2 regions of the Cronobacter sp. 153480017-3 genome follow, and region 2 is predicted to be linked to the other one. Evidence: predicted binding sites of a transcription regulator. Region 2 holds the regulator's gene; the other holds the start of a gene.
The links. The regulator PurR, encoded in region 2, represses purine synthesis genes. The targets are predictions, from matches to a motif close to CANGCAAACGTTTGCNTG.
Positions count from the first base shown of each region.

Region 1: purE (5-(carboxyamino)imidazole ribonucleotide mutase) is a predicted target of PurR. The motif match lies at 3,916-3,933, and genes of this name have one in related genera.

Region 1 covers NZ_JBSEYN010000007.1:278,001-286,102, forward strand. The annotation lists gene ACUW6V_RS16810 (pyridoxal-phosphate dependent enzyme) at 1-852, shown strand, start outside; gene ACUW6V_RS16815 (trans-sulfuration enzyme family protein) at 864-2,009, shown strand; gene purK (5-(carboxyamino)imidazole ribonucleotide synthase) at 2,259-3,326, opposite strand; gene purE (5-(carboxyamino)imidazole ribonucleotide mutase) at 3,323-3,832, opposite strand; gene lpxH (UDP-2,3-diacylglucosamine diphosphatase) at 3,965-4,687, opposite strand; gene ppiB (peptidylprolyl isomerase B) at 4,691-5,185, opposite strand; gene cysS (cysteine--tRNA ligase) at 5,362-6,747, shown strand; gene malI (Mal regulon transcriptional regulator MalI) at 6,907-7,923, opposite strand; gene ACUW6V_RS16850 (PTS transporter subunit EIIC) at 7,988-8,102, opposite strand, start outside.
Region 2 covers NZ_JBSEYN010000014.1:30,714-38,815, forward strand. The annotation lists gene ACUW6V_RS20165 (PTS sugar transporter subunit IIC) at 1-980, opposite strand, end outside; gene cfa (cyclopropane fatty acyl phospholipid synthase) at 1,175-2,323, opposite strand; gene punC (purine nucleoside transporter PunC) at 2,612-3,787, opposite strand; gene punR (DNA-binding transcriptional activator PunR) at 3,899-4,810, shown strand; gene purR (HTH-type transcriptional repressor PurR) at 4,828-5,853, opposite strand; gene cydH (cytochrome bd-I oxidase subunit CydH) at 6,145-6,234, shown strand; gene ACUW6V_RS20195 (MFS transporter) at 6,497-7,663, shown strand; gene ACUW6V_RS20200 (C40 family peptidase) at 7,732-8,102, opposite strand, start outside.

The DNA.
Region 1 (8,102 bases), on a different contig from region 2:
GCCATCGTGGTGGGCGTTGGCTCCGGCGGCACGCTCGGCGGGCTTCAGGCCTGGTTTCGCGAACACTCTCCCCACACTGAATTCGTGCTCGCCGATCCGGCAGGATCGATCCTGGCCGATCAGGTTGAAACGGGGCGCTATCACGAGGCGGGATCGTGGCTGGTGGAGGGCATCGGCGAAGATTTTATTCCGCCGCTCGCGCATCTGGAGGGCGTCCGGCAGGCTTTTCGCGTGACCGACGCCGCCGCGTTCGCCGCCGCGCGCGATCTGCTGAAAATCGAAGGCGTGCTGGCGGGCTCCTCCACCGGCACGCTGCTGGCCGCCGCGCTGCGCTACTGCCGCGCGCAGACCACGCCGAAACGCGTGGTGACGTTCGCCTGCGACAGCGGCAATAAATATCTCTCGAAAATGTTTAACGACGACTGGCTGCGCCAGCAGGGGCTACAAACGCGGCCCGCCGTGGGCGATCTGCGTGATTACATCGCGTTTCGCCATGACGAAGGCGCAGCTGTGACTGCGGCCCCTGATGATTCGCTTGCGACGGTGCTCGCCCGGATGCGGCTTTACGATATCTCGCAGCTTCCGGTGCTGGCGCAGGGGCGCGTGGTGGGCATTGTCGATGAGTGGGATTTGTTGACGTTTATCCGCGGCGACAGCCAGCGCTTTCTCACGCCTGTCTCGGCGGCCATGAACCGTGAAGTGGTGACGCTTGATAAAAGTGCCAGCGAGCGGGAACTGTTTGAGGTTTTCGAACGCGGTCTGGTGGCGGTGATTACCGACGAGACGCGCTTTCTCGGGCTTATCACCCGTACCGATGTGCTGAACCGCTGGCGCAACCAGCTTGAATCTTAAGGAGTTTTATCATGGATAAATTCGCAACGCTCAGCGTGCACAGCGGCACGCATCACGATCAGCATGGCGCGGTGATGCCGCCGATTTACGCCACTTCCACCTACGCGCAGCCCGCGCCCGGCGAGCATACCGGTTATGAATATTCGCGCAGCGGCAACCCGACGCGCCACGCGCTGGAGCGCGCCATCGCGGAGCTTGAAGCGGGCAGCCAGGGATTCGCGTTTGCCTCCGGGCTGGCGGCGATTTCCACGGTGCTGGAGCTGCTCGACAAAGAGAGCCATATCGTGGCGGTGGACGATGTGTACGGCGGCACGTACCGGCTGCTGGAAAATGTGCGTAAGCGCACCGCGGGGCTGACCGTCTCCTGGGTGAAGCCGGACGATCTCGCGGCGCTGGAGGCGGCGATCCGCCCGGAAACCCGGATGATCTGGGTCGAAACGCCGACCAATCCGCTGCTGAAACTGGCGGATCTCGAAGCGATTGCCGGGCTGGCGCGCAGGCGCGGGCTGATAAGCGTGGCGGATAATACGTTCGCCTCGCCCGCCATTCACCGCCCGCTGACGCTCGGGTTTGATATTGTCGTGCATTCAGCCACCAAATACCTGAACGGCCACTCCGACGTGGTGGCGGGGCTGGCGGTGGTCGGCGATAACCCTGCACTGGCGCAGCAGCTGGCCTATCTGCAGAACGCCGTCGGCGGCGTGCTCGACCCGTTCAGCAGCTTTCTGACGCTGCGCGGCATTCGCACGCTGGCGCTGCGTATGGAGCGGCACAGCGCCAGCGCGCTGAAGATTGCGCAGCGGCTGGCGCAGCATCCGCAGGTGGAAAAGGTGTTTTTCCCGTGGCTGGAAAGCCATCCGCAGTATGCGCTGGCGCGACGTCAGATGGCGCTCTCAGGCGGCATGATTTCCATCGTGGTGCGCGGCGATAACCAGCGTGCGGCGCAGGTGATTAAAAAGCTGCGGCTCTTTACGCTTGCCGAAAGCCTCGGCGGCGTGGAGAGCCTGGTGAGCCAGCCGTTCAGTATGACGCACGCCTCGATTCCGCTTGAGCAGCGGCTGGCGAATGGCATTACGCCGCAGTTGATTCGGTTGTCGGTCGGGATTGAAAACGCGGAGGATTTGCTCGCGGATCTCGAGCAGGCGCTGGAGGGGTAATGCTGGCCCGGCGGGTGCGCTTCGCTTACCCGCCCTACGGGGATGAGCAATGGTGAATGGTAGGGTGCGTAAGCGCAGCGCACAGGCCGGTATTAAACCGTTTGTAGGGTGGGTAAGCGCAGCGCACCCACCATTCAAACACCCATCACACTCCGTAAAAAGGTGAATGGTAGGGTGGGTAAGCGCAGCGCACCCACCAGTAAACCACCCGCCACACCCAATAGAAAAGCACCCCGCAGGGTGCTTTTCTTATCGCAAATGCGCCTGCGCCCAGGCGATGCCGCTTGCGTATTCCGGCGGCAGCAACGGGGCGAGGGCTTCCAGCGTGGCGTCAATCAGCGTAGCTTCGGCATCGCTCAGATTCAGATGCCCGACTTTACGGCCTTCACGCACCTCTTTGTCATACCAGTGCAGATGCACCAGCGGCAGTTTCAGCCAGTCGTAATTCAGATCGGTGCCGATCAGATTCACCATCACCGACGGGCCGCTCACTACCGGCTGCGGCAGCGGCAGATTGGTGACGGCGCGCAGGTGCAGCTCAAACTGGCTGATGGATGCGCCGTTCTGCGTCCAGTGACCGCTGTTATGCACGCGCGGCGCAAGCTCGTTAATCAGCAGGCCTTGCGGCGTGACGAAACATTCCATCGCCATCACGCCAACATAGTTAAGCTCGTCCATAATCGCGCGCAGCATCGCTTCGGCCTGCTTCTGCTGGGTGGCGTTCGCCTGCGGGAAGGCCACGCTGGTGCGCAGAATACCGTCCTGATGCAGGTTGTGGGTCAGCGGATAAAAGACCGCGCTGCCGTCATGCGCGCGCGCGCCCACCAGCGACACCTCGCCGGTAAAGTTAATGCCCCGCTCGACGATGCACTCGCCGTAACATTCAGCGGGCAGCGTCTCCGTCTCGTTTTCGCGAAGCCGCCACTGGCCGCGGCCATCGTAGCCGCCGGTGCGGCGCTTGACGATAGCCAGCTCACCGAGGCTCTCAAAAATCTGCGGCCATTCGTCGCTGCTTGCCAGCAACTGCCACGGCGCGGTGGGGAGATTGAGCTTATCGAGCAGCTGTTTCTGGGTGAAACGGTCGGCGATAAGCGGGAAAACATCGCGGTTAACGAACGCGTTGTGGCGCGCCAGCTCGCGGGTCAGGGCGGTTTCCGGCCAGCGTTCAATTTCCGCCGTGATAACGCTCTGTGCGAACGGCACCGCCTGCGGATCGGCGTCGAGCCCTACCGGCCAGACGCGAATGCCAAGCGGTTCGCCCGCCTGGCGCAGCATTCTGCCAAGCTGGCCGTTACCCAGCACGCATACCTGCTTCATGCCTCACCCCGCGGGTCCGGATTCTCCAGCACTTCCTCGGTTTGTTTCTGGCGCCAGTGTTCAAGACGCGCCAGCAGCGCGCTGTCGTGCTGCGCCAGGATCTGGGCGGCCAGCAGAGCCGCGTTCGCCGCGCCCGCTTTGCCGATAGCCAGCGTTCCCACCGGAATGCCGCGCGGCATCTGAACGATAGAGTAGAGGCTGTCCAGCCCGCTCAACGCCGCGCTCTGCACCGGCACGCCCAGCACCGGCACCAGCGTTTTCGCGGCAATCATGCCCGGCAGATGCGCCGCGCCGCCTGCGCCCGCGATGATCACCTGAAACCCGTTCTCCTGCGCGCGCTCGGCGAAGCTGAAGAGTTTATCGGGCGTGCGGTGCGCGGAAACCACTTCAACGTGGTGAGGAACATCCAGGGCATCGAGAATTTCTGCGGCAAACTGCATGGTGGCCCAGTCGCTTCTGGAACCCATGACGATGGCGATACGCGCCGGGGTGTGGCTGGAAGACATACGTCTCAAAACTCCTGTGGTCAGGCGGCAAAATCAACGGGGTCGCCGTTACGAGGGCCTCGAGAATATCACGGAAAACCGGCAAGGAAAACGGTTGCGTAGGCGCGAGCGCGGCAAAAAGCGCTGCGCTAATCAGAACGGAAACGCTACCAGTTCCACGTTGTCGGGGGTGACTTTGACCATCCAGCCTTCGCTGTGCCAGGCACCTAACACCACGCGGTGCGCGGGCTTGCCGTTCGCCTCAAGCGTATGGACGGCAGGGCGGTGGGTGTGGCCGTGAATGAGCCACTGCACCTGCTGGCGTTCCATGGTATCGACCACTGCCTGCGGGTTGACATCCATGATGGCGAGATCTTTCTGGCTGTTAGAGGCTTTACTGCCGGCGCGCATGCGGGCGGCGATGCGGCGGCGCAGCCGCAGGGGTAATGCGAGGAAAAGGGTTTGCAGCCACGGCTTATGCACTTTGGCGCGAAACGCCTGATAACCAGCATCGTCGGTGCACAGCGTGTCGCCATGCATAATCAGGACGCGTCTGCCGTAGAGATCCAGCACCTGCTCTTCGGGTAACAATTGCATACCGCTTTCGCGGGCGAAGCGACGGCCAAGCAGGAAATCGCGGTTGCCGTGAATGAAATAGCAGGGGACGCCGGATTGCACGAGCGCGCGCAGGGCGGCAGCTATCTCACGGTGCAGCGGTTCCGGGTCGTCATCGCCAATCCAGGCCTCAAAGAGATCGCCCAGAATGTAAAGGGCGTCCGCTTCACGCGCGGTACCGGCTAAAAAACGCAGAAAACCGGCGGTAATCGCCGGTTCTTCTGAGCACAGATGAAGATCTGCAATAAAGAGCGTCGCCACGAATTACTCGCTGACGGTTACGCGCTCGATAATCACGTCTTCTTTCGGCACATCCTGATGCATGCCGCTGCGGCCGGTGGAAACGCCTTTGATTTTATCAACCACGTCCATACCTTCGACCACTTCTGCGAACACGCAGTAGCCCCAACCCTGCAGGCTTTCGCCGCTGAAGTTCAGGAAGTCGTTATCCACCACGTTGATGAAGAACTGGGCCGTTGCGGAGTGCGGCGCCTGGGTGCGCGCCATAGCCAGCGTACCGCGGGTGTTCTTCAGACCGTTGTTGGCTTCATTTTTGATAGGATCTTTAGTGCTTTTCTGTTTCATGCCCGGCTCAAAACCGCCGCCCTGAATCATAAAGCCGTTGATTACACGATGGAAAATGGTGTTGTCGTAGAAACCTTCGCGGCAATAGTCCAGAAAGTTTTTTACCGTTTCCGGCGCTTTGTCATCGAACGTCTTGATTACGATGTCGCCGTGATTGGTGTGAAAAGTAACCATGTCTGCATCCTGTTTTGTTTCAGTGGTGCTTCGGCTTCCGAAAGAAGCCACAGTAGGAGGCTGTTATAGCATAACTCACCGCTTGCTTCACCTTGCAAAGTGGGGTGCTTGCGCTTTCAATTATGGGTAATATAGGGGTTTTATCTGCTTACCACACACTGACACGGAAACTTCTGATGTTAAAAATCTTCAATACCATGAGTCGCCAGAAAGAGGAATTTAAGCCTATTCATGCCGGGGAAGTCGGCATGTATGTGTGTGGTATTACCGTTTACGACCTCTGTCACATCGGTCATGGCCGTACGTTCATCGCGTTTGATGTTGTGGCGCGCTACCTGCGTTTTCTCGGCTATAAGCTGAAATATGTGCGTAACATTACCGATATTGACGACAAAATCATTAAACGCGCGAACGAGAACGGCGAAGATTTCGTGGCGCTGGTGGACCGTATGGTCGCCGAGATGCACAAAGATTTCGATGCGCTGAATATTCTGCGCCCGGACAGCGAGCCGCGCGCGACGCAGCACATCCCGGAAATTATTGAAATCGTTGAGCAACTGATCGCACGCGGCCATGCGTATGTCGCGGGTAATGGCGATGTCATGTTCGCGGTGGAGAGCGACGCGGATTACGGCAAGCTTTCGCGTCAGGATCTGGAGCAGCTCCAGGCGGGCGCGCGCGTGGAAGTGGCCGACAGCAAACGTAACCCGATGGATTTCGTGCTGTGGAAGATGTCCAAGCCGGGCGAGCCGAGCTGGCCGTCACCGTGGGGCGACGGGCGTCCAGGCTGGCATATTGAGTGCTCCGCGATGAACTGCAAGCAGCTCGGCAGCCATTTCGATATTCACGGCGGCGGTTCGGATCTGATGTTCCCGCACCATGAAAACGAAATCGCCCAGTCCACCTGCGCGCACGACGGCGAGTATGTGAATTACTGGATGCACTCCGGCATGGTGATGGTCGATCGCGAGAAGATGTCCAAATCGCTCGGCAATTTCTTTACCGTGCGTGACGTGCTGCAACACTACGACGCCGAGACCGTGCGCTACTTCCTGATGTCGGGCCATTACCGCAGCCAGTTGAACTACAGCGAAGAGAACTTGAAGCAGGCGCGCGCCTCGCTTGAGCGTCTCTATACCGCGCTGCGCGGCACCGACGCCAGCGCGACCGCCGCAGGCGGCGAGGCGTTCGAAGCGCGTTTTGTCGAGGCGATGAACGACGATTTCAACACGCCGGAAGCGTATTCCGTGCTGTTCGATATGGCGCGCGAAGTGAACCGCCTGAAAGCGGAAGACAGCAGCGCGGCGAACCAGTTAGCCGCGCATCTGCGTAAGCTTGCCGCCGTGCTGGGCCTGCTGGAGCAAGAGCCGGAGCAGTTCCTGCAATCCGGCGCGCAGGCCAACGACGATGAAGTGGCGGAGATCGAAGCGCTGATCGTTAAGCGTCTTGAAGCGCGCAAAGCGAAAGACTGGGCGGCAGCGGACGCCGCGCGCGATCGCTTAAACGAGATGGGCATTATTCTGGAAGATGGCCCGCAGGGCACGACCTGGCGACGTAAATAAGAAAAAGCGGCGAAAGCCGCTTTTTTTATGGCTGTGGTTTAAGTGGTTTCGGCAGGTGCGCTGCGCTTACCTGCCCTACGAAACGATGCGACATCCGTTGTAGGGTGGGTAAGCGAAGCGCACCCACCGCAAAAGCAAACGCGCGCTCACCGTCATCCCTTACGCCGATTCCCGCGCAATCAGCTGGCCCGAGAGCGTAATCCGCTGCGCGGGCAGGCCGGGCTCGCGGATAAGCCGTACAATCAACCCCGCCGCCTGATGCCCGGTCTCTTCGCTGGCTGAAGAAACATAGGTAAACGAAGGCGACGTCAGATTCACGTGCATCATGTCCTCAAAGCCAATTAACGACACCTGCTGCGTCAGGAACACATCTTTTCCCACCGTGCGGCCGACCTGATGAATCGCCTCCAGGCAGCCGATAATCGCGTGCGGCGAATGGCACAGCAGGGCGGTGATTTTGTTATTCGCCTCAAGAAGCTGGCGCACCGTCTGGCTCACCGCCAGCGTCTCCTCGGCGCAGGCGGGCGCGAACTCATCACGCCACGGCAAGCCGTATTGCGACAGCGCCGCGCGGTAGCCGTAAAGCCGCTCCTCACGGATAAGACATCCCGCCGTACCGCCGATATAGGCGATATTACGGTGGCCGCGCTCAATCAGATAACGCGTGGCGAGCCCGCCCGCCTGGCGGTTATCGCGTACCACGCTGTTGCGCTTTTCTTCTACTGGCGACTGCGACACCACCACCAGCGGCAGCGTGCTCTGCACGACCGGCGCGGGCAGCGCGCGGTGGCGGGAATCGGCGGTCAGATAAACCACCCCCGCCACGCACTGGCGTGTAAAGGAGACAAAACAGCTCTCAAGCCGGCTTGTGTCGTGCCCCGGCTGGGTGAGGAACACCATGAAACCCTGCGCTTCCAGCGCCTGCACCAGGCTTGCCGTCACGCGGGTCGAAAAAGGGTCGTTCAGATCCTCAACGACCAGGCCAATCAGGTTCGAGGTTTTACCGCGCAGGTTAGCGGCCGCGACGTTATGCACGTAGCCTAGCGCCTCAATGGCGGCATGCACCTTTTCGATGGTCGCGGCAGAGATTTTTCCCTTCTCGCGCAGCACCAGCGAGACCGTCGAGACCGACACACCCACCTGGCGCGCCACATCGATAATGCTGACCTTTTTCATCTGCCCTGATTTATCCTTTTATCGCTGATGTCGCGGGCCTGACGTGAGGCCCGCGCAGGCACTGCTATTTCCCCGTCATGCCTGACAGACTTTGCGCGATGAACTGCGCGCGCGCCCCGAAAATCACCTGAATACCGTTATCGCCCACAAACACCACGCCGCGCGCGCCAAGCCCGTTC
Region 2 (8,102 bases):
ATGTTAAACATACTCGGCACGACGCCCATTTTACCGATGGTACGCAGGTGCACCGCGCGGCTGCGCAGCAGCAGGAACGCCAGCGGGAGAGTAGAGCCGACACCGCCAATCAGCAGGTAGTGATCCCAGAACCCTTGCAGATAGATATGTGGCAGCGCCTGGCCCGCCGCCAGTGCGGCCTGGTTGGCGGAGAGGTTCGCCATCCAGAATGGGTTCATAATGCCGGTGACGATCAGCGCGCCGTGAATACCGGCAAACCACAGGATCTGGCAGATCAAAACGGAAATCAGAATGGCCGGGAGGGAGTCAGACGCCGCGACCAGCGGTGAAAGCAGGTGCATAATCGCTTCCGGCAGGATCATGCCGGTGGTGGATTCAATGATAAGGTTAAGCGGATGAAGCGTAAGGACAATGACCACGACCGGGATCAAAATCTCAAACGAGCGCGCGACGCCGGTCGGCACCTCTTTTGGCAGGCGGATAGTAATGTTGTGGCGCTTCAGAAAGGCATACATTTCGCTCGCGTAAATCGCGGTAATAAGCGCGGTGAAAATGCCCTGACCTGAGAAATACTGCGTGGAAATTTGCCCGTCTTTATAGGGCGCCGCCACCAGCAGAAAGGCCATAAACGCCAGCAGGCCGGTCATGATAGGGTCAAGCTTATAGTGCTTGCCAAGACTCGCGCCAATACCGACCGAGATAAAAAACGTCATGACGCCCATGCTGAGATTAAACGGCAGCATCAGCTGCTCGCGATATTTCAGCGATAGATCGAGCCATGCGCGACAAAAGCCAATTTGCGTATCCGGCGAGAAAGGCGGGAAGATAAAAACCAGCAGAAACGAACCGATAATCATAAACGGCAGGGCGGCAAGGAAACCGTCCCTGATAGACACCACGTGACGCTGCGACCCCATCGCACCCGCCAGCGGTGTAATTTTATTTTCAATAACATGGACCATACTCTGGTACAGACTCATGACATGTTTCCTTAATCAGGCAGAGGGAATAGCGCTCAGTTTGAAACAAAACGGAAACCGGTTTCCATGTGTCTGTCACCTGATTGCTGCCGGGATCACTTTTATCGAAGGAAACGTCGCGAAAGCGTGAGAAATATCACAAAGCGAGGAAGAGAGAGTGGCAAAAAGCCCCCGGCATGCGCCGGGGTGGACGCTTAACGGGCGACGCGCAGGCCGTTTTCCACGCCGCGGCTGAAGACCACCTGCCACAGCTGGATATCCCGCGCGCGGAAGGCACCCGCACAGGCGTTGAGATAATAGGTAAACATGCGTTTAAAACGCTCAGAATAGTTATCCGCAATTTCCGGCCAGGCGGCCAGGAAGCGCGCATACCAGGCCATCAGCGTTTTATCGTAGTCCGCCCCGAAGTTATGCCAGTCTTCCATCACGAAGTGCGGCTCGCTGGCGGCGGCTATCTGGCGCGCCGAAGGCAGGCAGCCATTCGGAAAGATGTACTTATCAATCCACGGGTCGACGTTGTTATCGGTTTTCCGTGAGCCGATGGTATGCAGCAGGAAAAGCCCGTCGGGCTTGAGATTGCGGTCGGCAACCTCAAAATAGGTGGCGTAGTTTTTCGGACCAACATGCTCAAACATGCCTACCGAGACGATGCGGTCAAACTGCGAATCGAGATCGCGGTAATCCTGCAACAGAATGGTGACATCCAGCCCCTGGCAGCGTTCCTGCGCCATTTTTTGCTGCTCGGCGGAGATGGTCACGCCGGTGACCGATACGCCATAATGGCGCGCGGCAAACGCTGCCAATCCGCCCCAGCCGCAGCCGATATCCAGCAGCGTCATGCCAGGCTTAAGCTGAAGTTTTTCGCAGATAAGTTTTAACTTCGCCTGCTGGGCGTCTTCCAGGTTGTCCGCCTCTTTCCAGTAGCCGCAGGAGTACTGCATGTACGGGTCGAGCATGCGGCTGAACAGATCGTTGCCGAGATCGTAATGCTCTTTGCCGACAATCCAGGCGCGTTTTTTGGTTTGCAGATTGAACAAACGGGCACCAAGAATACGCAGCGTATCTTTCAGGTGACGTGGCAGTTGCTCTTCCAGCCCCGCGCGCAGCACTTTAGTGAAAAAGAGATCGAGCCGCTCGCACTCCCACCAGCCATCCATATAGCTTTCGCCAAGACCGAGGGAACCTTCCTGTAACACCCGTTTAAAAAAGTCAGGATTTTTCACCTGAATGTCGGAAGGAGCAGCGCCGTTAACGGCGATCCCGGCCCGGCTGAGCAGTTCAGTTGCGATGCGATACCAGTGGTTGTCCGGTATGCTGACTTCTTCTATACACGATGAACTCATAGCTTCTCCATCACTGATGTGATCAGAACCTTCAAACAGCGTAGTCGCAATTTTCGGTATGTGAGAAATATCACGGAAAGGTCCGCGAGCCTGATATCCGACGTAGAACAGAGGAAGGGAGATGACCCTTGCCAGAAATGTCATTCCAAATAAAAACGGGAGCCAGCAGCTCCCGTTACTACATAATATTTATGCTAATTATCGTAGAGCCGCGAACCAGTATAGGCCTCGCTTTACGATGATTCAACTGTTGACCGTTAGCAAGCTAATCACAAAAATTTCATATTTTCACGCGGCTGATGATTGCGTAAACCGTTGACGACCACGCAACCGAAAGCCGAGGCCCGCCAGCACCACTGTCGCCAGCATAACGCTGGTGGTTGACAGCAGCGCGGTCGCGACCAGCCACGACACCACCAGGCTTGCCACAAAACAGAGTCCAAGCTGGAGCGTGTTTTGCAGCGCGGCGGCGCGTCCGGTGGCCTGCGGGAACGGCAGCAGCGCAGCGGCGACCACGATAGGGTAAATCGCCCCGTTCGCCATCGCCATCAGGCAGAAGGGAATAAGCAGTGTGGTGAGCGTAACGGCGTCGCTTAACCCCACGAGCCAGGTGGCGAGCACGCTCAGCGCGAAGCCTGCCAGCAGCCACGGCAGCAGCGTTTCGCCATTCCATTTTTGCAGCGCACTGCGACAGCCATAGCCGCCAATCAGAAACGCTATAGTTTGCGGCACGTAGCTCAGTCCTATTACCGCCGGGCTGTAACCCATCTCATGCAGAATAAACGGCGAACCGGTGAGCCAGGCGAAGAAACTGGCGGAGCAGGCAGCATAAATCAGCACATTGCCGCTGTAGACGCGCGAGCGCAGCAGCATCATAAAGCTCAGCGGCTCGCCGCCTTTATTGCCCTGAGGCGCGCCGGAGGGCAGACGCAGGGCCGGAATCATCAGCGCCACCGTAATGGCAAACAGCACCAAAAAAATCGCCTGCCAGGAAAAGTGATTCAGGATCCAGCTGCCGAGCAGCGGTGCCAGGGCCGGAGAAAGCCCCACCAGCGGCATAATAGTCGCGAAGATACGACGCGCCTGCTGCGCCGGGTAGCGGTCGGTTACCAGCGCCTGCCAGCTTACCGCAGCGGAACAAACGCCCACGGCCTGAATAAAGCGCAGGGCCAGCAGCGCGCCCGCGCTCTCTACCCAGACGGTGCCAAGGCAGCCAAGCGCGAAAATCCCAAGCCCCGCCAGCAAAACCGGACGACGGCCAAAACGGTCAGAAAGCGGGCCCCAGACGAGCTGCGCCAGCGCGAAACCGGCCAGGAAAAGGCTCAGCGAGGCGCTGATAGCCGAAGGGGCTGTGTGCAGATCCGCTTCAATAACGGCGAACGCGGGCAGGTACATGTCGGTCGCCAGAAAACCGAGCACGCTCAGCCCGGCCAGCCAGCAAAGAAATCCTTTATCAGGTCGCATCACATTAACTCACTTCTTATTACGCGAAAGAGCCAGGAGTGTACGGAGTGCAATTCCGCTTGTGAAACGCTAATATTTGCCCATTCCATTCAAAAAATTTGCAGGCAGATAATGTGGTCTGAATATTCCCTGGAAGTGGTGGACGCCGTGGCGCGCACCGGCAGCTTTACCGCAGCCGCCGCAGAACTGCACCGCGTGCCTTCTGCCGTCAGCTATACGGTACGTCAGCTTGAGGAGTGGCTTGCGGTATCGCTCTTCGAGCGCCGCCATCGCGATGTGGTTCTGACGCCTGCAGGAGCCTGGTTTCTGCGCGAAGGGCGTTCTGTCATCAAAAAAATGATGATCACCCGTCAGCAGTGCCAGCAGATCGCCAACGGCTGGCGCGGGCAACTTTCCATCGCGGTGGATAATATCGTGCGCCCGGAACGCGTCCGGCGGCTGGTGCTTGATTTCTACCGGCACTTTTCCGATGTCGAGTTGCAGGTTTCACAGGAAGTCTTTAACGGCGTCTGGGACGCGCTGGCGGACGGGCGCGTGGAACTTGCCATCGGCGCCACACAGGCGATCCCGGTCGGCGGGCGCTTCGCGTTTCGTGATATGGGCATGCTGAGCTGGCGTTGCGTCGTGGCGCACCATCATCCGCTGGCACAGCTCGCGGGCGCGCTCAGCGACGACAGGCTGCGCGATTACCCCTCGCTGGTGCTGGAAGATACATCGCGATCGCTGCCCAAGCGCATTACCTGGCTTCTGGATAACCAGCGGCGCGTGGTGGTGCCGGACTGGCACTGCGCCGCCGATGCGCTCAGCGAGGGGCTCTGTATCGGCATGGTGCCGACGCATTTCGCGAAGCCATGGCTCGATAGCGGGGAGTGGCGCGCGTTGACGCTGGAAAACCCGTTCCCGGACGCCGCCTGCTGTCTGACGTGGCGGCAAAGCGACGCCTCGCCCGCGCTGCGCTGGCTGCTCGATTATCTGGGGGACAGTGAAACGCTGAACACGGAGTGGCTGCGGGAGCCGCAATAATACGGCTCCCGGAAGGATTAACGGCGATAGTCGCGGAACGGGCCGTCCGCCACCGAGCGGCGTTCGATCAGGCGCGGATGCACCTCGATGGTCTGCGACTCTTCGCGCTTATTCACGATGCGGTCGAGCAGCATATTGAACGCAGTCTGGCCGAGCGTCTCTTTTGGCTGATGGATAGTCGTCAGCGCCGGGCTAAAGAAACGCGCGTTGCGTACGTTGTCGTAGCCGATGATTGAAATATCCTGCGGCACGCGCAGGCCCATTTCATCGGCGGCGCAGATAGCGCCCATCGCCATGATATCGCCGCCGCAGAACACGGCAGTCGGGCGCTGCGGCTGCGAGAGGATCTGCTGCATGGCGCGGTAACCGGATTCCGGCTCGAAATCGCCCTGCACAATCCAGTTTTCCGGCACTTTAATGGCCGCTTCTTCCAGCGCTTTCATAAAGCCTGAGAAACGCCCGACGCCGGTGTTACGCTCAAGCTGCCCCGGAATCACGCCAATATCACGATGGCCGCGCTCGATAAGATAACGCCCGGCGAGGTAACCGCCCTGGAACGCGTTATCGATTACCGAGTCGGTAAAATCGGCTTTCGCTTCACCCCAGTCCATCACCACCATCGGGATATGACGGTACTCTTCAAGCGTGGAAAGCAGCGGCTGCGGGTATTCCGAGCACATCACCAGCAGGCCGTCGACGCGCTTTTGCGCCATCATAGACAGATACGCGCGCTGCTTTTCCAGATTGTTATGCGCGTTGCCCAAAATCAGCGTATAGCCTTTGGCGAAGCAGCTGTTTTCAACGGCTTCGATAATTTCCGCGAAATAGGGCGCTTCGCTACTGGTCGCCAGCAGCCCGATAGATTTGGTGTGATTCACCTTCAGGCTGCGCGCCACGGCGCTTGGCGAATAGTGTAATTCTTTGATAGCCGCCCAAACCGCATTGCGCGTCTCTTCCGCCACAAAACGGGTTTTGTTAATCACATGTGAGACTGTTGTTGTGGAAACGTTGGCTCGCTTCGCGACGTCTTTAATTGTTGCCATTAATAATCACTCCAGACCCCTGGCTGAGCCCTGCAAAATCACGGGTTAATCGTTTGCCTGTACACACCCCTGACTGCCGCGAGGGGAGTGCGGCATGCCGGGAAACGCGACATTTTTCGTGAGGAGGGGTCGATGGCCGGTACCGAATAAAGTAGCGACGAATTTTGGCTTATCTTTATCGAAAGGGGAAGAGGGAAAACGCATATCTGGTTAAATGTCGCAGGATTTTTCGGCCCGTTTATGCAAAAATGCGCACTACCTGTTTTTTATGGGGTCTTTAAGGAGAATACCATGAGTACCGATCTGAAATTTTCGCTGGTCACGACGCTGGTTGTACTGGGCCTGATTGTGGCGGGCGCATTTACCGCCATTCTGCATTAAGCGACAGGCGGGAGCGCACCTGTTCTCCCGCTTTCTTAAACTTTTCTTGCGTTTAAGCGCCGATTCCCCGCTGTTTTCTTTCTTTTTCCCGTTATTCCCTTTAGATTCGCTAATAACAATTAGCGCGTGTTCTTAACAGCTGCGCAATAATATTTTGCTGTTTTTGTCACTTATCTTTTCTGATTGAGAGTGTCATCCTTTTCTGCATCCTGCTGTAACGTCGGGCGTTCCCGGCGCTGTTGTACAATTTCTGGAGCAATGAATGAAAGTCAATTTTCCGTTACTGGCACTGGCTATCGGTGCTTTTGGCATTGGCACGACCGAGTTTTCCCCGATGGGGTTGTTGCCGGTCATAGCGAACGGCGTCAACGTCTCCATTCCGGCCGCCGGTATGCTGATTAGCGCCTACGCGGTCGGCGTGATGGTAGGCGCACCGCTGATGACGCTTTTACTGTCGCACCGCGCACGGCGTAGCGCGCTGATTTTTCTGATGGCGATTTTTACGCTCGGTAACGTGCTGTCAGCACTGGCACCGGATTATATGACGCTGATGGCCTCGCGTATTCTCACCAGCCTTAACCATGGGGCGTTCTTCGGCCTCGGCTCGGTGGTTGCGGCAAGCGTCGTGCCGAAGCATAAACAGGCGAGCGCCGTCGCGACGATGTTTATGGGCCTGACCATTGCCAATATCGGCGGCGTGCCGGCGGCCACCTGGCTTGGTGAAACCATCGGCTGGCGAATGTCGTTTCTGGCGACGGCCGGTCTTGGCGTGGTGGCGATGGCGAGCCTCTGGTTTTCCCTGCCAAAAGGCGGCAGCGGCGAGCGCCCTGATGTGAAAAGCGAACTGGCCGTGTTGATGCGCCCGCAGGTGGTGAGCGCGCTGTTGACAACCGTGCTCGGCGCGGGCGCGATGTTTACGCTCTATACCTATATCGCGCCGGTTCTGCACCACATCACTGATGCCAGCGCGGCGTTCGTCACCGCCATGCTGGTGCTGATTGGCGTCGGGTTTTCCATCGGCAACTATCTGGGTGGCCGCCTGGCGGACCGCTCGGTGAGCGGCACGCTGAAAGGCTTCCTGATGCTGCTTATCGTCATTATGGCGGCTATTCCGTGGCTTGCGAAAACGGAAATCGGCGCGGCGGTGAGCATGGTGGTATGGGGGGCTGCGACTTTCGCGGTAGTGCCGCCGCTGCAGATGCGCGTGATGCGTGTCGCCAGCGAAGCGCCGGGCCTGTCCTCATCTGTGAATATCGGGGCGTTTAATCTCGGTAACGCACTTGGCGCGGCGGCGGGCGGGGCCGTTATCCATGCGGGCTTCGGTTATAGCGTAGTGCCAGTGATGGGCGCGCTGATTGCCGCACTCGGCCTGCTGCTGGTGCTGATCTCCAGCCGTAGCGAGGCGCAAATGGCGTGCAGCGCTGAATAATGCATGCTGCCATATAAAAGAAAACGGAGAAGGGTGACCTTCTCCGTTTTTTTGTGAGGATAAATCGATTAACGAATAGTGCGCGGCGTCATCACCCGGCGCGCGCCGACATAGTGACGCTGCCAGTAATCTTCGCTCAGCGACGTTATCTGGATTTCCTGGCCGCTGCGCGGTGACTGAATAAATTTGCCGTTACCGACATAGACGCCGACGTGATCGGCGGTGCCACGGCCCTGAGTGCGGAAGAATACCAGGTCGCCGCTTTCCAGCTCGCCACGGTTAACCGGCGCGGCGTCGCGCAGGTGATACATTTCATTGGCGGTGCGCGGAATGCGGAATTTCACCAGATCTTTATAGGCATACCAGACGAGGCCGCTGCAGTCGAAACCGGTACGCGGCGACGTGCCGCCCCAGTGGTACGGCTTGCCTATCTGGTTCA